2 regions of the Nocardioides koreensis genome follow, and region 2 is predicted to be linked to the other one. Evidence: predicted binding sites of a transcription regulator. Region 2 holds the regulator's gene; the other holds the start of a gene.
What was found. Region 2 encodes LexA, which represses DNA repair genes until DNA is damaged. Its sites were predicted from a motif close to TCGAACANNTGTTCGA; they were not measured.

Region 1: a site for LexA is predicted at 2,763-2,778, ahead of ABD268_RS08280 (HNH endonuclease signature motif containing protein). Genes of this name have one in related genera too.

The regions. Positions count from the first base shown of each region.
Region 1 covers NZ_BAAAQR010000004.1:45,251-52,863, reverse strand. The annotation lists gene ABD268_RS08290 (DUF2182 domain-containing protein) at 1-538, opposite strand, end outside; gene ABD268_RS08285 (DUF1326 domain-containing protein) at 545-1,147, opposite strand; gene ABD268_RS08280 (HNH endonuclease signature motif containing protein) at 1,357-2,688, opposite strand; gene panB (3-methyl-2-oxobutanoate hydroxymethyltransferase) at 3,066-3,941, shown strand; gene ABD268_RS08270 (peptidase C69 family protein) at 3,969-5,147, shown strand; gene ABD268_RS08265 (flavin monoamine oxidase family protein) at 5,144-6,496, shown strand; gene ABD268_RS08260 (PQQ-dependent sugar dehydrogenase) at 6,550-7,613, shown strand, end outside.
Region 2 covers NZ_BAAAQR010000006.1:175,391-183,003, reverse strand. The annotation lists gene ABD268_RS11905 (YoaK family protein) at 1-479, shown strand, start outside; gene ABD268_RS11900 (hypothetical protein) at 558-713, opposite strand; gene ABD268_RS11895 (ATP-binding protein) at 822-1,817, opposite strand; gene ABD268_RS11890 (hypothetical protein) at 2,019-2,381, shown strand; gene ABD268_RS11885 (hypothetical protein) at 2,402-2,734, opposite strand; gene ABD268_RS11880 (LysM peptidoglycan-binding domain-containing protein) at 2,845-3,195, opposite strand; gene ABD268_RS11875 (SDR family NAD(P)-dependent oxidoreductase) at 3,433-4,251, opposite strand; gene lexA (transcriptional repressor LexA) at 4,419-5,147, shown strand; gene ABD268_RS11865 (phosphatase PAP2 family protein) at 5,251-6,090, shown strand; gene ABD268_RS11860 (alkaline phosphatase D family protein) at 6,205-7,613, shown strand, end outside.

The DNA of each region.
Region 1 (7,613 bases), on a different contig from region 2:
CCCCGGTGGGGCCCGCTCGCCAGGAGCCGAGGAGCGAGCCGAGGGGGCTGCGGCACTTGGCGAGGCACACGTTCTTGAGCGGGGTGACCTCGTAGACGGCGGCGACCACCAACGTGGCGGCGGCGATCTCCTGGCCCGCGCGGTCCCACGCGAGCACGTCCCCGAGTGCGGCGACGGCGAGCACGCCCACGGCGTACGCCGCGAGACCGGCGGCGGTCCACGTGAGCAGGTAGCCGCCGGCGAACAGCCACGGCGAGACCGGTGAGCTGTCCTTCGTGACCCGCGTGAACAGCGCGATCGTGGGAGCGACGGACGGGAACATCATCGCCGCCATCATCACCACCCAGACACCGAGGAACCAGCCGAGGCTGCCGAGGCTCGTCCAGGGACCGGCGTCCATGCCGCTCATCTCGTGCGCGGTCCAGATCCAGCCGACCACGGCGACCGCGCACAGCGCCGCCACCAGGCCGAGCCGGGCGCGTACGGCCACCGCCGCGGGCGTCAGGCCGGCGCCCCCGGGTCCCGTCGCCGACACCATGCGCGGTCAGGCGGCCCAGGAGAACTCGGAGGTGGACAGGCCCGTCCGACCCTCGTAGGAGATGCCGAACGCGTTGATGCGGGTGCGCTTGGCCTCGGCCATCGTGAGGTTCGACGCGACCGGGTGGAACATCCCACTGAACCGCACCGGCTCACCGGTCTCCACACCGAACGGGACGATGTCCTCGATCTCGAAGTCGATCGTGTCGCCGACCCGCACGCTGTGCACCAGCCCGTCGTCCGCGACGTCGATCGCGGCGCGCTCCACTCCGACGATCTCGCCGACCAGCGGCGCGAGGGCTCCCATCGGGCCACCGAGCTGCCCGCCGAAGACCTTGACGAGCTGGTCGAACTGCTCGTCGCTCGCCTGGTCGTCGATGTAGACACCGAGCCGCCAGTTCCCGTCGGTCATCACCTTGGGAGTGTCCGCGATCAGGACGACGCGACGTCCGGCGATGTCGGTGCCCTCGATCTCACCCTGTCGGATGTTGAAGACCAGGGTCACTCGGCAGAAGTCGTAGGTGGCCCCGTGGTCGAAGGACAGATTGCAGGGACACATCAGCTCGCACGAGCAGGTCTCCGCATAGCTACCGGTCAGATTCCACGCCATGGCGCGACCCCTTCCCCCGAGACATTCCAGTCTTCCCGCGGTCCCCGCACGCGTCAATGGACCGGCGGTGCCATCTGGCGCGGCGTCTTCCGGCGGGGGCCGAGCCCTCTTTCGGCGGTTGCCGGACTCTTCCGGCGGTGGCCGGGCTGTCTTTCGGCTGCGTCCGCCTGTGCTGGCTGGTGGTGGTTGGTCTCGGTCGCTGACGGCGCTCACTCGCGTCTGGGTCGGCTTCGGATCCAGTCCGGTGGTGGGTGCCCGCGTTTGGGTGGGGGCAGGAACTCGGGTCGGCCGTCGTCGGGGTTGAGCCGGACCCGCCAGGGGGTGTGGTGGATGACCCGGTGGTGCTGGCCACAGAGCAGGACCAGGTTGTCGAGGTTGGTGTGGCCGCCGTCGACCCAGTGGGTGATGTGGTGGGCGTGGCACATGATCGGGGGCCGGGTGCAGCCCGGGAAGGTGCAGTGCCGGTCCCGGCAGACCACGGCCCGCCAGATCGCCGGGGTGACCAGCCGGCAGGTGCGGCCGACGTCGAGGACCTCGCCGCGGCCGCCGAGGGCGACCGGGATGATGTCGGCGTCGCAGGCCAGCCGCCGGACCACCGAGGGCGCCAGCTCGAGCCCGTCGTCCGTGATGGCGGCGGTGCCGAGGGTGGCCCAGTCGATCTGCTGGCGCAGGACGTCGAGGCTGGTGGTGACGGTGACCCGGGGTCGGGCGCCGTGGCAGTCCGGGGGGAGGTCGGTGTCCAGGGCGTGCTGGGCGGTGGCCACCAGCGCGTCCCACATGCGGGCGCCGTGGTCGCGGGGGTCGGTGAGGGCCGCGCAGTCCGGGTCCTCTTCATCGACCGCGGGTGCGGGCTTGGTCAGCGGCAGAAACGCGGCCTTGAGGATGGCGGCGTCCTCGACGGTGCCGCGGCCGCGGAGCCGGATGCCGCCGGCGCCGTCCTCGGTGATGGACAGGTGCCGGTGCAGGTGCGCGGCCCGGTCCTCGCGGTCCAGGGCCTTCTCGGCGTCGCGTTCGGCCTTGTCGGGGTCGACCACCAGCACCAGGCGCTTGGCGGCGTGGTGCAGTTCGGTGGCGGTCAGCCGGGACGCCGCCTCGAGCAGCAGCTGTTCGCCCTCCGCCCGGACCGCGGGGTTGAGGGGGAGCTTCTCGACCGCGGCCACGATGATCGCGGCCTGCTCCGGGGAGACCCGCCCGGCCAGCAGCGCGGCGTGGGTGGCGGTCCGCTCGCCGACCAGGAGCGGGGCCTGTTCGACGGTGCGGTGCCCCTGGCCCCGTTTCATGCCGGCCAGGTGGGTGAACCAGCCGGCGGTCGAGGACCAGGCCAGCTCCTGCTTCGGGATCGTCCGGGCCTCGATCTCGGCCAGCATCGAGGCCTCCAGGCCGGCCAGGTGCGCCCGCAGGGTCTCGGCCTCGGCGACCGCCTCGACCAGCTCCTCCGACGTCTTCGCCGCCCACAGGGCCTCGTCCAGGTTCCCCACCAGGCCGTTGGCAGCCGACAGCATCCCCGCGGGGGTGGTCGGCGTCCCGGTCGGCTGCTCCATGTCCTGACTCAACCAGAGCCCACCGACAGTCCCGGGCCCCTGAACTGTGGGTATCTCATCTGATGAGACGCTATGCGAAGAAACTTTCGAGAGCATTTTCGGACGGGCACCGACCGCGAGCCGGGATCCGGCCGCAACCACGAGGAGACCCCCGCCGTAGCCAGCCAAGACCGCAACCAGAGCAGACCCGCGAGCGGGGAGGCTACGGCGACCCACAGGGACCCCGCCGTACCCGTCGAGTGCGAACGCAGCGAGCAGGGAGCAGGGAGCCACGTGACCATCCACACAGCCGCACATCCAACCCCGCGGACTAGCCTGACCAACGGTCCGTGGACTCCATCAGGGAGCCGCGAGATGACGCCCGAGGGGAGCTCGCCATGAGCGACGACAAGACCGAGCAGCCCGCGCCGTACGGCAGCGGCCCGGCCGCGGCGACCGCGCCGGCGAACACCGCGCCGGCGAAGCGGGTCCGCACGCATCACCTGCGCGAGATGAAGCAGCGCGGCGAGAAGTTCGCGATGCTCACCGCCTACGAGCAGTACGCCGCCCAGACCTTCGACGAGGCGGGTATCGACGTGCTCCTCGTCGGAGACTCCGCGAGCAACAACGTCTTCGGCAACGAGACCTCGCTGCCGGTGACCGTCGACGAGCTGATCCCGCTCGCCCGCGCCGTGACCCGCAGCGCCCGACGCGCCCTGGTCGTCGCGGACCTGCCGTTCGGCAGCTACCAGGCCTCGCCCGAGCAGGCCTACCTGACCGCGGTGCGGTTCATGAAGGAGGCCAACGCCCACGCGGTCAAGCTCGAGGGCGGGCTCGCGATGGTCCCCCAGGTCCGCAAGCTGACCGAGGGCGGCATCCCCGTCATGGCGCACATCGGCTTCACGCCCCAGTCCGAGCACAACCTCGGCGGCTACCGGGTGCAGGGCCGTGGCGACGCCGCCGCCCAGGTCATCGAGGAGGCGCAGGCGCTCGAGGCGGCCGGCGCCTTCGCGGTGGTCATGGAGATGGTCCCGGGCGACGTCGCCGGCGAGGTGACCAAGGCCGTCGGCATCCCCACGATCGGGATCGGGGCGGGCGTCGACTGCGACGGCCAGGTGCTGGTCTGGCAGGACGCCTTCGGGCTGCGGACCGGGCGGATGGCCAAGTTCGTCAAGCAGTACGCCGACCTCCACGGCGTACTGCTCCGGGCCGCGCAGGAGTACGTCGCCGACGTGAAGGCGCAGACCTTCCCGGGACCCGAGCACACCTTCTGAGCCCGACGCCCGGCGTAGGTTGGGCGCATGTGCGACGTCCTGGTCGTCATCGATGACGACGGGGTGCTGTTCGCCAAGAACAGCGACCGGGACCCCAACGAGGCCCAGCTGCTCGAGCACCACCCGGCGGCCGAGCACGCCCCGGGCGAGCTCGACTGCACGTGGTCCTCGCTCCCCCAGCAGCCGCGCACGCACGGCGTGCTGCTGTCCAGGCCGTGGTGGATGTGGGGCGCCGAGATGGGCGCCAACGAGCACGGCGTCGTGATCGGCAACGAGGCGGTTTTCACCCGCCGCGCCGGACGGCGGGACGGAACGCTGCTCGGCATGGACCTGCTGCGCCTCGCCCTCGAGCGTTCCGCGGACCGGCACGAGGCCGTCCAGACGATCGTGACCCTGCTCGAGGGCTACGGCCAGGGCGGCTCGTGCAGCCACGAGCACTCCGGCTTCACCTACGACAACTCGTTCATGGTGGCCGACCCCGGGGGTGCGGTGGTGCTGGAGACGGCCGGGCGGCACTGGGCCGCCGAGGAGGTGGTGGCCGGCGCCCGCTCGATCTCCAACGGCCTGACCATCCCCGGCTTCGCCGACCGGTTCGCCGACCCGGTGCGCGGCTGGGTCGCGCAGTGCCAGGTACGACGTGCCCGGACCGAGGCGTCCGGCCGCGCGGCGCGGGGCGTCGACGACATGGCGGCCGCGCTGCGGGACCACGGCGGCGACGCCCCGGCGTACCACCTCACCAACGGCGCCCTGTCCGCGCCGTGCGCGCACCCCGGCGGGCTGCTCACCGCCACCCAGACCACCTCCTCGTGGGTCGCCGACCTGAGCTCCGGCCGGCACTGGGTGACCGGCACCTCGGCTCCCTGCACGTCGGTCTTCAAGCCGCTCCGGGTCGAGCCGCTGCCGTACGCCGCCCCGGCCGCCGCCACGAACCGCTACGACTCGGCGCAGCCGTGGTGGCGCCACGAGCGCCTGCACCGGAGCTGGATGCGGGACCCGGGCCGGTACGCGCGCGCCGCGGACGAGCGTGACGCGCTGGAGAAGGAGCTCTTCACCAGCTCGCCAACCCCGGAGGACGCCTGGGCTGCGGCGCGGGACTGGGAGGACCGGTGGACGCCGACCGCCGACCCGGGTGATGCGGACGGACGACCGTTCTGGGTGGGCCGAATGTGGCGGCGCTGGGACCGAGAGGCAGGGGTGTGGAGATGAGCGTGATCGTCGTGGGAGCCGGGCTCGCCGGTCTCACCACAGCCAGGCGGCTGGTCGCGGCCGGCCACGAGGTCGTGGTGCTCGAGGCCCGTGACCGGGTCGGGGGACGGGTCCGCGGCGGCGAGCTGGCGGGCCACCCGGTCGAGGTGGGCGGCACCTGGCTCGGTGAGGGCCACGCCATGATGTACACCCTGGTCGAGGAGCTCGGCCTGGCGACCTTCCGGACCTGGAACGACGCGGGCTCCGTGCTCCTGGAGCTCGGAGGTCGGCAGAGCCGGCTCGCGCCGCACAAGGGAGCCACCCCGAGGCTCAACCCGTTCGCGCTGGCCGACCTCGCCCAGGGGCTGCTCCGCTTCGAGCGGATGGCCACCCGGGTGGACCTCGAGCGGCCGTGGGCGACCCCGGGCGCGCGCCGGCTCGACGGCCAGACCTTCGAGAGCTGGATCCGCCGCAACCTGCGCACGAGCGCCGGGCGGGCCTACTTCCACACGGCCTGCGAGGCGGTCTTCGCCGCCGACGCGTGCGACCTGTCGCTGCTGCACGCGCTCTTCTACGCCAGGTCGAACGCCGACTTCGAGACGCTGCTCGCCGTCGACCACGGGGCGCAGCAGGACCGGGTCGTGGGCGGCTCGGTGCGTGTCGCCGAGGGGCTCGCGGCGTCGCTCGGCGACCGGGTGCGGCTCGGGGCGGTGGTGCGCTCGGTCCGGCAGGGGGCCGACGAGGTCGCGGTCGAGCTGCGGGACGGCAGCCGCCTCACCGGTGAGCGCCTCGTGGTGGCGATCCCGCCGACGCTGGCCGGTCGCCTGGACTACGACCCGCTGCTGCCGTCGTGGCGCGACCAGCTGACCCAGAAGCTGCCCGCGGGCTCGGTCGTCAAGGCGTTCGCGGCGTACCCCACGCCGTTCTGGCGTGGCGAGGGGCTCAACGGCCAGGCCGCCACGGACCGGGGGCCGGTCAAGGTCACCTTCGACGTGTCCCCGCCGGACGCCGAGGTGGGCATGCTGCTCGGCTTCATCGAGGGCGGGGACGCCCGGCACTGGGTGCGCCTGTCCGCGCGGGACCGGCGGCGCAGCTTCCTGGACTCCCTGGTGCGCTACTTCGGCCCTGCCGCCGGCGACCCCATCGACTACCTGGAGCAGGACTGGACAGCCGAGGAGTTCAGCCGCGGCTGCTACGGGGCGCACTTCGCCCCCGGGGTCTGGACGGCCTACGGCGAGGCCCTGCGGCCGCCGGTCGGGCGGATCCACTGGGCCGGCGCGGAGTACGCCGTGCACTGGAACGGCTACATGGAGGGCGCGGTCCGCTCCGGCGAGGCCACCGCGGACGAGGTCCTGCGCGCGCTCGCGTGAGCCGGTGGTCCACACGGGGTGCGCCCGGGACGCGGGCTTGCCATGATGCCGGCATGCGTCTGGTCTCGGCAGCACTGCTCCTCGCCCTCGTCCTCCCGACCGCTCCGGCGGTCGCCGCGCCGGACGGCCCCGCCCCTGCCCCGTCACCGGCCCGCGGCGTACCCACGCTGCACGTGCACCGGCAGGTCACCGGCCTCGACCACCCCTGGGACGTGCAGCCGATCGGTCACCACCGGCTGCTGCTCACCCAGCGCGACCGGGCCACCCTCTCGGTCTGGCAGAACGGCCGCACCCACCGGGTGCGGTTCCCGAGCGACCGGGTGTGGGTCTCCGGGGAGACCGGCCTGATGTCGCTCGAGGTCGACCCGGACTTCGCGGGGAACGGCCGCTTCTACACCTGCCAGGGCGGCACCACCGCCTCCGGTCACGAGGTGCACGTGCTCGCCTGGCACCTCAACGCGCGGGCGACGCGGGCGCGACGGATCAAGGAGCTCGTCGGCGGCCTCCCCACCAGCAGCGGACGGCACGGCGGGTGTCGGCTGCTGATCGCGCGGGACGGGTCCCTGCTCGTCGGCACCGGCGACGCGGCCGAGGGCACCAACCCCGAGGACCTGACCTCGCTCGGCGGCAAGACGCTGCGGCTGGACCGTCGTACCGGCGCGCCGTGGCCGACCAACCCGTTCATCGACGCCCACAACCGGAAGACGCGGTACGTCCACACCTACGGCCACCGCAACGTCCAGGGCCTCGCGCAGCGCAGGGACGGGACCCTCTGGTCGATCGAGCAGGGCACCTACCGTGACGACGAGGTGAACCGGCTCGTCGACGGCGGCGACTACGGCTACGACCCCGTCCCCGGCTACAACGAGGACGTCCCGATGACCGACCAGGACCTGCCCGGGAAGCAGGTCGAGGCCCGCTGGAGCTCCGGCAACCCGACGCTGGCCACGAGCGGCGGCACCTTCGTCCGTGGCAGGGCATGGGGCGCGCTGAACGGCACCCTGGCGGTCGCGGCGCTCAAGGCCGGACGGATCGTGTTCCTGACCTTCGACGCCGCGGGCCACCTGCAGCGTGCCCGGGCACCGAAGGCGCTGCAGCGGTTCGGCCGGCTCCGCTC
Region 2 (7,613 bases):
TCGTGGTGGGACTGCTGGCGGGGGCCGGGCTCGCCGGATCGCCCCGCGACGACGACCCGGTCTGGCCGCGACAGGTGACCAACGCCCTTCTGGTCGAGCTCGCGGTCTTCGTGGCCTACCTGGTCGGTTGGGAAGCCACCGAGGGACACCGGTCCGATCAGGTTGCCCTCGGGCTGCTGATGCTCTCGGCTGTGGCCCTGGGGGTTCAGAGCAGCGCCGTGCAACGCTTCGGCGTCAACGGACTCTCGTCGACCTACCTGACCGGCACGCTGACCAGCTTCATCGGAGACCTCGCCGCTCGTCGCCCGCACACCACCTGGCTGCCGCGAGGGAAGGTGCTGCTCATGCTGATGACCGGAGCCGCCGTCGGCGCCCTGACGACGCTGCACCTGCCCCGGCTGGCGCCGACGCTGTGCGTCGTACCGCTGGGCCTGGTCGCGCTCGGCGCACGACGGTTCGTCGGAACTACTGCGCGGTGACCTTGCCGCCGCCGCCACGACGGCGCCGGCTGGTACGACGAGGGCGGCAGGGCCGCGGTCCGGTGGAGGCGGGCTGCCTCATGCGGTGGCGGGGGCGGTGCGGAGCTTCTCGGCCTGGGCGCGCTCGGCCTGGCGTTCGGCGAGCACACGCGCGGCGGCGATGGCGTTGTGCCCAGCCACGGCGGACGTGGCACGGAGGTGACGGGACCAGATGACGGGGAAGGGCCTCTGCATGGCAACCGAGGTTAGGAAATCGGCGACGGGTTTCACTCGGGCAAAGGTCCCTTGACGAACGGCCGAGTGTCCGCTCCACGCGGGGTCGGCAGACCGGAAGCCGCCGGGTCAGCCGGTCTGGGCGGAGGGGCTCTGTCCGGAGCCGAGCTCGAGGATGAACCACGCGGTGGTGCCGCTGGCGTCGATCTCCTGGCCCCAGCGGTCGGCGAGCGCGTCGACGAGCATCAGGCCGCGGCCGTAGACCCGCAGCGGGTCGTCGTTCTCCGTCTCGTCGGTGGCCGCGGGGTCACCGGCGCGGCTGGAGCCGCCGAGGTCTCGCACGACCACGGTGAGCACGCCGTCCTCGAGGTGCAGCGTCAGCTCCGAGGTGGTCCGGGCGTGCATCACCACGTTGGTGACCAGCTCCGAGAGGCACAGCTGGGCGGTGTCGACGGTGTCCTCGTCGACCTCCCACTGCGCGAGCTGCGCGCGCAGGAACTGGCGCGAGGCGCCCGGCGCGAGCGGGTCGCTCGAGAGCAGCAGCCCCTCGCGATGGCCCTCCCCGATCAGGTTGGGGTCGTCGGGGGTGGTGTCCCCCGGCCCGCGACCGCTGGTGACGCGCACCCGGCTGACGGCCTCGGCCACCCGGCGGGCGGTCGCCTCGAGCAACCGCGTGTGAGCCTCCGGCCAGGCCTGCTCGGTGTCGTAGAACAGCATCAGCCCGCCGATCGGCGAGCCGGTGCCGGGCAGCGGCCAGGCCGCCAGTGCCCGGACTCCCTCCTCGCGCTGCTTGGCGACCACGCCGGGGAAGTCCCGCTCGAGCTCGTCGAGGTTGCCGAGCACCGGCTCACCGGTGCGGACCACGGCGGTCAGCGGCACGTCGTCATAGCTGTCGATGTGGCACCACTCCAGCCCGTCGGGGCGGAGCCGCTCGCTGGCGATGAACCGCAGCCGCCGGCCGCCGCCCTCGGTGAGCGCCATCCCGACCCGGGCCACCTCGGGCAGCTCGACCAGGTCGTCGAGGAGGTACCGCGCGATGTGATCGACGTCGGGCGCGCTGCGCAAAGCGAAGCCCAGACGCGACAGGTGCCCGAGCGGCTCGCGTGGGGCTTCGGCTGTGAGCACCTCCGGAGGAGTGCCGGCACCATCCACCACGAGGGACAGCCTAGGGCAGGCCGTCGACAGGCGTCGCGAGAGATTCCCGGTGAGATCTACGGGAAATAGCCCTCGGGTCCGGGCACACGCCGGCCGTTCATCGGACACAATGGGCTGGTGGGGTCGGGAAAGAGGGCAGGGTCGAGACGCGCAGCCAAGAAGGCGCCGTCGTTGCAGCGGTCCCTGCTCGCCCCCGCGGCCGGGGTGACGCTGGCCGTGGTCGCCTGGGGCTACCTCGTCTACGCCGCGATCGACTTCGGCGCCACGGCGCGTAGCGGCGACTCTCAGGCGTGGTTCTTCCTGGTCCTGGCTTCGGTCGGCGCCGTCGCCTGCCTGTTTGTCGGGCTGATGCTGGTCAGCCGGCTGCTGCGCCGGCTCGGGATCACCGAGGACCCCGCGCACCCCAGGACCCGCCGGACCCGTCCCGTGGTCCCGGAGCCGCGGACCGCCGACCCCATCGCCACCCACGCGTCCTCCCCCACGCCGCCGCCGGCGCCCGTGCGGCCAGCCGGTGGCCGACGCGCTTCTCGCTGACTGGTCCAGTCCAGCAGGACTCAGCGCTGCCGGTCGGCGGCCCGGCGCACGAACTTCAGCCCGGACCACACCTCGTCCACCGCTGCCACCTTGACGTCGACGAAGCCCAGCCCGAGGCCGAGCCCGCGCACGAGGTTCTCGTCGAGGTCCGAGACCGGACCGTCCGGGTTGCGGGCGGAGCGCTGGGCGGCCTTCTTGGGCCAGCAGACCCAGACCATGCCGTCGATCACGGTGCGGGCGAAGACCTCCGGCAGCCGACGCGCCAGGGCGCGGCGCTCGGCGTGGAAGGTCAGCGTGACGTCGGCCGCGCGCGGCAGGCGGCGTACGACGTGGGCATGGCGTGAGGATGGCAAACGAAGTGGGGCGGGGCCACCTGGCCCCGCCCCACGTCTTCCCCGGCCCGCCGGTCGGGGTCGAGTCGACCGGCGGGAGTCTGTGTTGGTGCTGCCCCAGGGGGCCTGGGTCACTCGACGGGCACGCGCAGCCGCTGGCCGGCGACGACCATCCCGGAGTCGAGGGCGTTGAGCCGCTCGATGCGGTCGATCATGGTGCGGACGCCGCCGTCGTCGGCGATGTCGGCGGCGATGCCCCAGAGCGTGTCACCCGCACCGACCATCACGACGCGGGTCGGCTCGGGGGTGCCGGGCTCCTCGGTGGCGACCGAGCCGGCGGCCAGGGCCAGCCCCAGTCCGAGGGCGACGAGCATCGCCAGCGCCAGGACGACGAGCCGGCCGCGGCGGGTCAGCCGGAGCTGGCCGGCGCTCGCCGGGGCCAGCGTGGGACGGAACGTGGTGCTCGCGGTCATCGTGCTCATCGGGACCTCCTGGGGAAGCGGCGGTCAGCCTCGGGTCGTTAGCTCGATCTGCTGTCGAACCGATGTCTAACGGCGGCCACCGACAGTCCCCTGCGGGATGTCTGGACCACCCTGGTCACGATCGGCTCGATCAGACGTTCGATCGAACATGTGTACGAGGTTAGAGCAGGTGTTCGAACAGCACAAGGCCCTGGACGAACATTTGTTCGAACACGTTCGAGCGGCCCCCGACGCGGATCAGGCGTTGCGGCTGATCGCGCGACGCCCCTGCGCCACGAAGAGGCCCAGCCCGCGGGCGGCCACCGACGGCGCCATCGCGGAGACCCGGACCACGCCACCGCGCCAGCCCGGCACCGAGCGCACCACGCGGCGGCTGCCCAGCAGGCCCACCGCCTCCTCGGCCACCTCGTCCACGGTGAGGATCCGGCCGCCGGAGTGGACCAGCGCGCTCCCCATCCCGCCGGGTGTCTGCTGGTCGAGCATCGCGGTCCTCACCCCGTCCGGGCAGAGCGCGCGCACCCGGATCCCCTTGCGGGTCTCGACGTCACCGGACATCGAGATCGACACGATGGCGGCCTTGGTCGCGGCGTACACGCTGTAGCCGGGCACCGGCCCCAGCCCGGCCAGCGACGCCGTGTTGACGATGTCGCCGTCGCGCCCGGAGGCCTCGAAGGCCGCGATCGCCGCGCGCATCCCCCACATCGTGCCCATCAGGTTGACGTCGACCAGGCGCCGCACGGCCTCCTCGGACAGCTCCGCCAGGGTGCCGTCGTCGCCGACGCCGGCGTTGTTGAACCACGCAGTGAGCACGCCGTGCCGCCCGGCCGTCGCGGCGGCCTCCGCGTGGGAGCCCGGGTCACGGACGTCGTGCGCCAGCCCCTCGGCGGCGCCGATCTCGTCGGCGGTCCGCCTCGCGCCCTCGCCGTCCACGTCGGTCAGCACGACCTGGTACCCCCGGGCGACCATCCGCTCGGCGATGCCGCGACCGATGCCGCGGGCGCCGCCGGTGACGACACAGCTGATGGGCTCGGAGCTGGGGGCGGGGTTCGTCGACATGACGGGAGTCAACCAGACCGGGCGTGGTCTCGACAGGCTCGACCACCGGTTGACCAGTGCGACACGCAGTTCGAACAGATGTTTGAATCACCGGTCCGGTTTGGCTACGGTTGGTGGCACCAGCCCGGGACGCCCGGGCCGTACGCCGCGAACCCGGAGGCAGCCGCATGGCCACGAAGAAGACCGACGCCCACAAGGTTGCCCAGCTGCCCGACGGCCCCCCGGACGCCACCGGCCTGACCCCGCGCCAGCAGCGCGTGCTGACCACGATCAAGGGCTCGATCGAGCGGCGCGGCTACCCGCCGAGCATGCGCGAGATCGGCGAGTCGGTCGGCCTGACCAGCTCCTCCAGCGTCGCGCACCAGCTGAAGGTGCTCGAGGAGAAGGGGTTCATCAAGCGCGACCCCAACCGGCCGCGCGCGATCGAGGTGTTCCTGCCCGAGGTGCTGGCGGCCCGCCGCTCGATCTCGGCGGCCGACGAGTCGTCGTACGACGAGACCGGGATCGGCGACGCCGTGCCCGCCGCGCAGTACGTCCCCGTCGTCGGGCGGATCGCCGCCGGTGGCCCGATCCTCGCCGAGGAGCGGATCGAGGACGTCTTCCCGCTGCCCAAGCAGCTCGTCGGCGACGGCCAGCTCTTCCTGCTCGAGGTCTCCGGGGACTCGATGATCGACGCCGCCATCTGCAACGGCGACTACGTCGTGATCCGCCAGGAGCAGACCGCCGAGAACGGCGAGATCGTGGCCGCCATGATCGACGGCGAGGCCACCGTCAAGACGTTCCAGCGCAAGGACGGCCAGGTGTGGCTGCTCCCCCACAACGACGCCTACGAGCCCATCGACGGCACCCACGCGACCATCCTCGGGAAGGTCACTGCGGTCCTGCGCCGCATGTGACGCCGCGCGTGACAAGGGGCCTTAATCCCCTGTCATCGGAATACTTCCGGGTAATACTTGGCTCTGTCTGACGATCAGTGAGCCCGAAAGTACGCCTGTGACGATGCCGAGCCTGCCCGTGATCCCGGGGATCCGTAACCGATACCCGAGGGTCTTCCGTGGCGTGCTCGAGCTGGTGCTGGTGCTCTCCCTGTGGGTCGCCTACAGCCTCTCCCGGCTCTTCGCCGACGCCAACATGGGGCCGGCCCTGGCCCGCGCGAACGACCTGCTCCACATCGAGCGGCACCTCGGCATCCACTGGGAGCTGTCGCTCAACAAGCTCTTCATCGACAACGACGCGATCGGGCTGGTCGGCAGCTACTGGTACGCCACGCTCCACTACATCGTCACCGGCGCGGTGCTCCTGTGGCTCTACCGCCTCGGCCGGCACTGCTACGTGCCCGCCCGCCGGGCGCTCGCCATCGCCACCATCCTCGGCCTGGTCGCCTACCTGCTGATGCCCACCGCGCCGCCGCGGTTCATCCAGGGGTACGCCGACGTGCTGAGCCTGCACGCCGCCGACGGCTGGTGGGGCACGGACGCCTCCGCGCCGCGCGGCCTGGGCGGGCTGACCAACGAGCTCGCCGCGTTCCCCTCCCTGCACGCGGGCTGGGCGCTCTGGGTCGCGATCTCGCTGCAGCGGCACGCCCGCTGGCACTGGCTCAAGGGCCTCGGCTGGGCCTACGCGGCCGGCACCGCGATCGTGATCGTCGGCACCGGCAACCACTGGGTCATCGACGTCATCGTCGGCTGGCTCGTGGTCGTGGCCGGGTTCCTGGCCGCCGAGACCCTGCCGTCGCCCAAGGACGCCCCGGGTCGCACCAACGGCGACACCGCGTCGGACGCCCCGGAGCTTGTGTCCGCCGGTCCCGGCGCGCCCAGCGCAGCCGCGCACGCCAAGTAGTCCGCCGCCGCGTCAGCCCACCGGCGGGTGTCCCTCCGGTGACGCGCGGGTGACGGGACGGTGCTCACACCCCGGCCGCGTCACCTCTGACCGATCAGCTCCGTTGATCGGTCCGTGACCACACCTCGCCCCGCCCTGAACCGCGCGCTGCCCCGGCGTACCGTCCTGGCCACCGGCGCCGCCGGAGGTGTCCTGGTGACCGTGGCCGGCACCGCCGACGCGACCGCCTCGCAGCGTGCCGCCGGCCACCGGGCCTTCCGGCACGGTGTCGCGTCCGGCGACCCGCTGCCCCGGGCCGTCGTGATCTGGACCCGCGTCACGCCGACCGCGGCGAGCACCCCGGGCTCGGGCCACGGGCCCCGGGTCCGGGTGCACTGGGAGGTGGCCACCGACGAGCGCTTCCGGCACGTGGTGCGCCGCGGCAGCTTCGCGACCGGCCCGGAGCGCGACCACACCGTCAAGGTGGACGTGACCGGGCTGGACCCGGCGCGCTGGTACCACTACCGGTTCCGCTGGGACGGCCACACCAGCCGGGCCGGGCGCACCCGCACCGCGCCCGCCGCCGACGCCACCCCGGACCACCTGCGTTTCGGCGTGGTCTCCTGCGCCAACCTCCAGGCCGGCTGGTTCAGCGCCTACCGCGGGCTGGCCGCGCGTGACGACCTGCACGCGGTGGTGCACCTGGGCGACTACCTATACGAGTACGGCCCCGGCCAGTACGGCTACGGCCCGGACAACGAGGACATCCGCAAGCACCAGCCCGCCCACGAGATGGTCTCGCTGGCGGACTACCGGCAGCGGCACGCGCAGTACAAGACCGACCCGGACCTGCAGGACGCCCACGCGAAGTACCCGTGGATCGTCACCTGGGACGACCACGAGGTCGCCAACGACACCTGGAAGCACGGCGCCGAGAACCACACCCCGGGCCACGGCGACGGCGGTGAGGGCAGCTTCAAGGCGCGCCGCGCCCGCGCGCACCGGGCGTACGACGAGTGGATGCCCGCGCGGCTCGACGGCAGCGTCCGGATCGGGGACGGCAGCCGGCTCTTCCGCCGGCTCCGCTTCGGCACCCTGGCCGAGCTCAGCATGCTCGACCTGCGCACCCACCGCAGCAAGCAGGTCGACTCCCCCGCGCCGCCGGCCCCGTGGCCCGACGGCGAGGTCAGCGACCCGACCCGCACCATCACCGGCGAGCAGCAGCTGGACTGGCTCGAGGGCTCGCTGCGCCGGCACCGCGGCGTGCAGTGGAAGCTGATCGGCAACCCGGTGATGATCGCGCCGGTGAACTTCGGCGACCTGCCCGACGAGCTGGTCAACCCGGTCAACGACGTGACCGGACTGCTGCCGGCGAACGGCGCGCCGTACAACGTCGACCAGTGGGACGGCTACACCGCCGACCGGCGCCGGGTCTTCGACTTCATCCGCAACCACCAGGTCAAGGACACCGTCTTCATCACCGGCGACATCCACTCCGGCTGGGCCGCCGAGCTGCCGTACGACGCGTCCACCTACACCGGGCA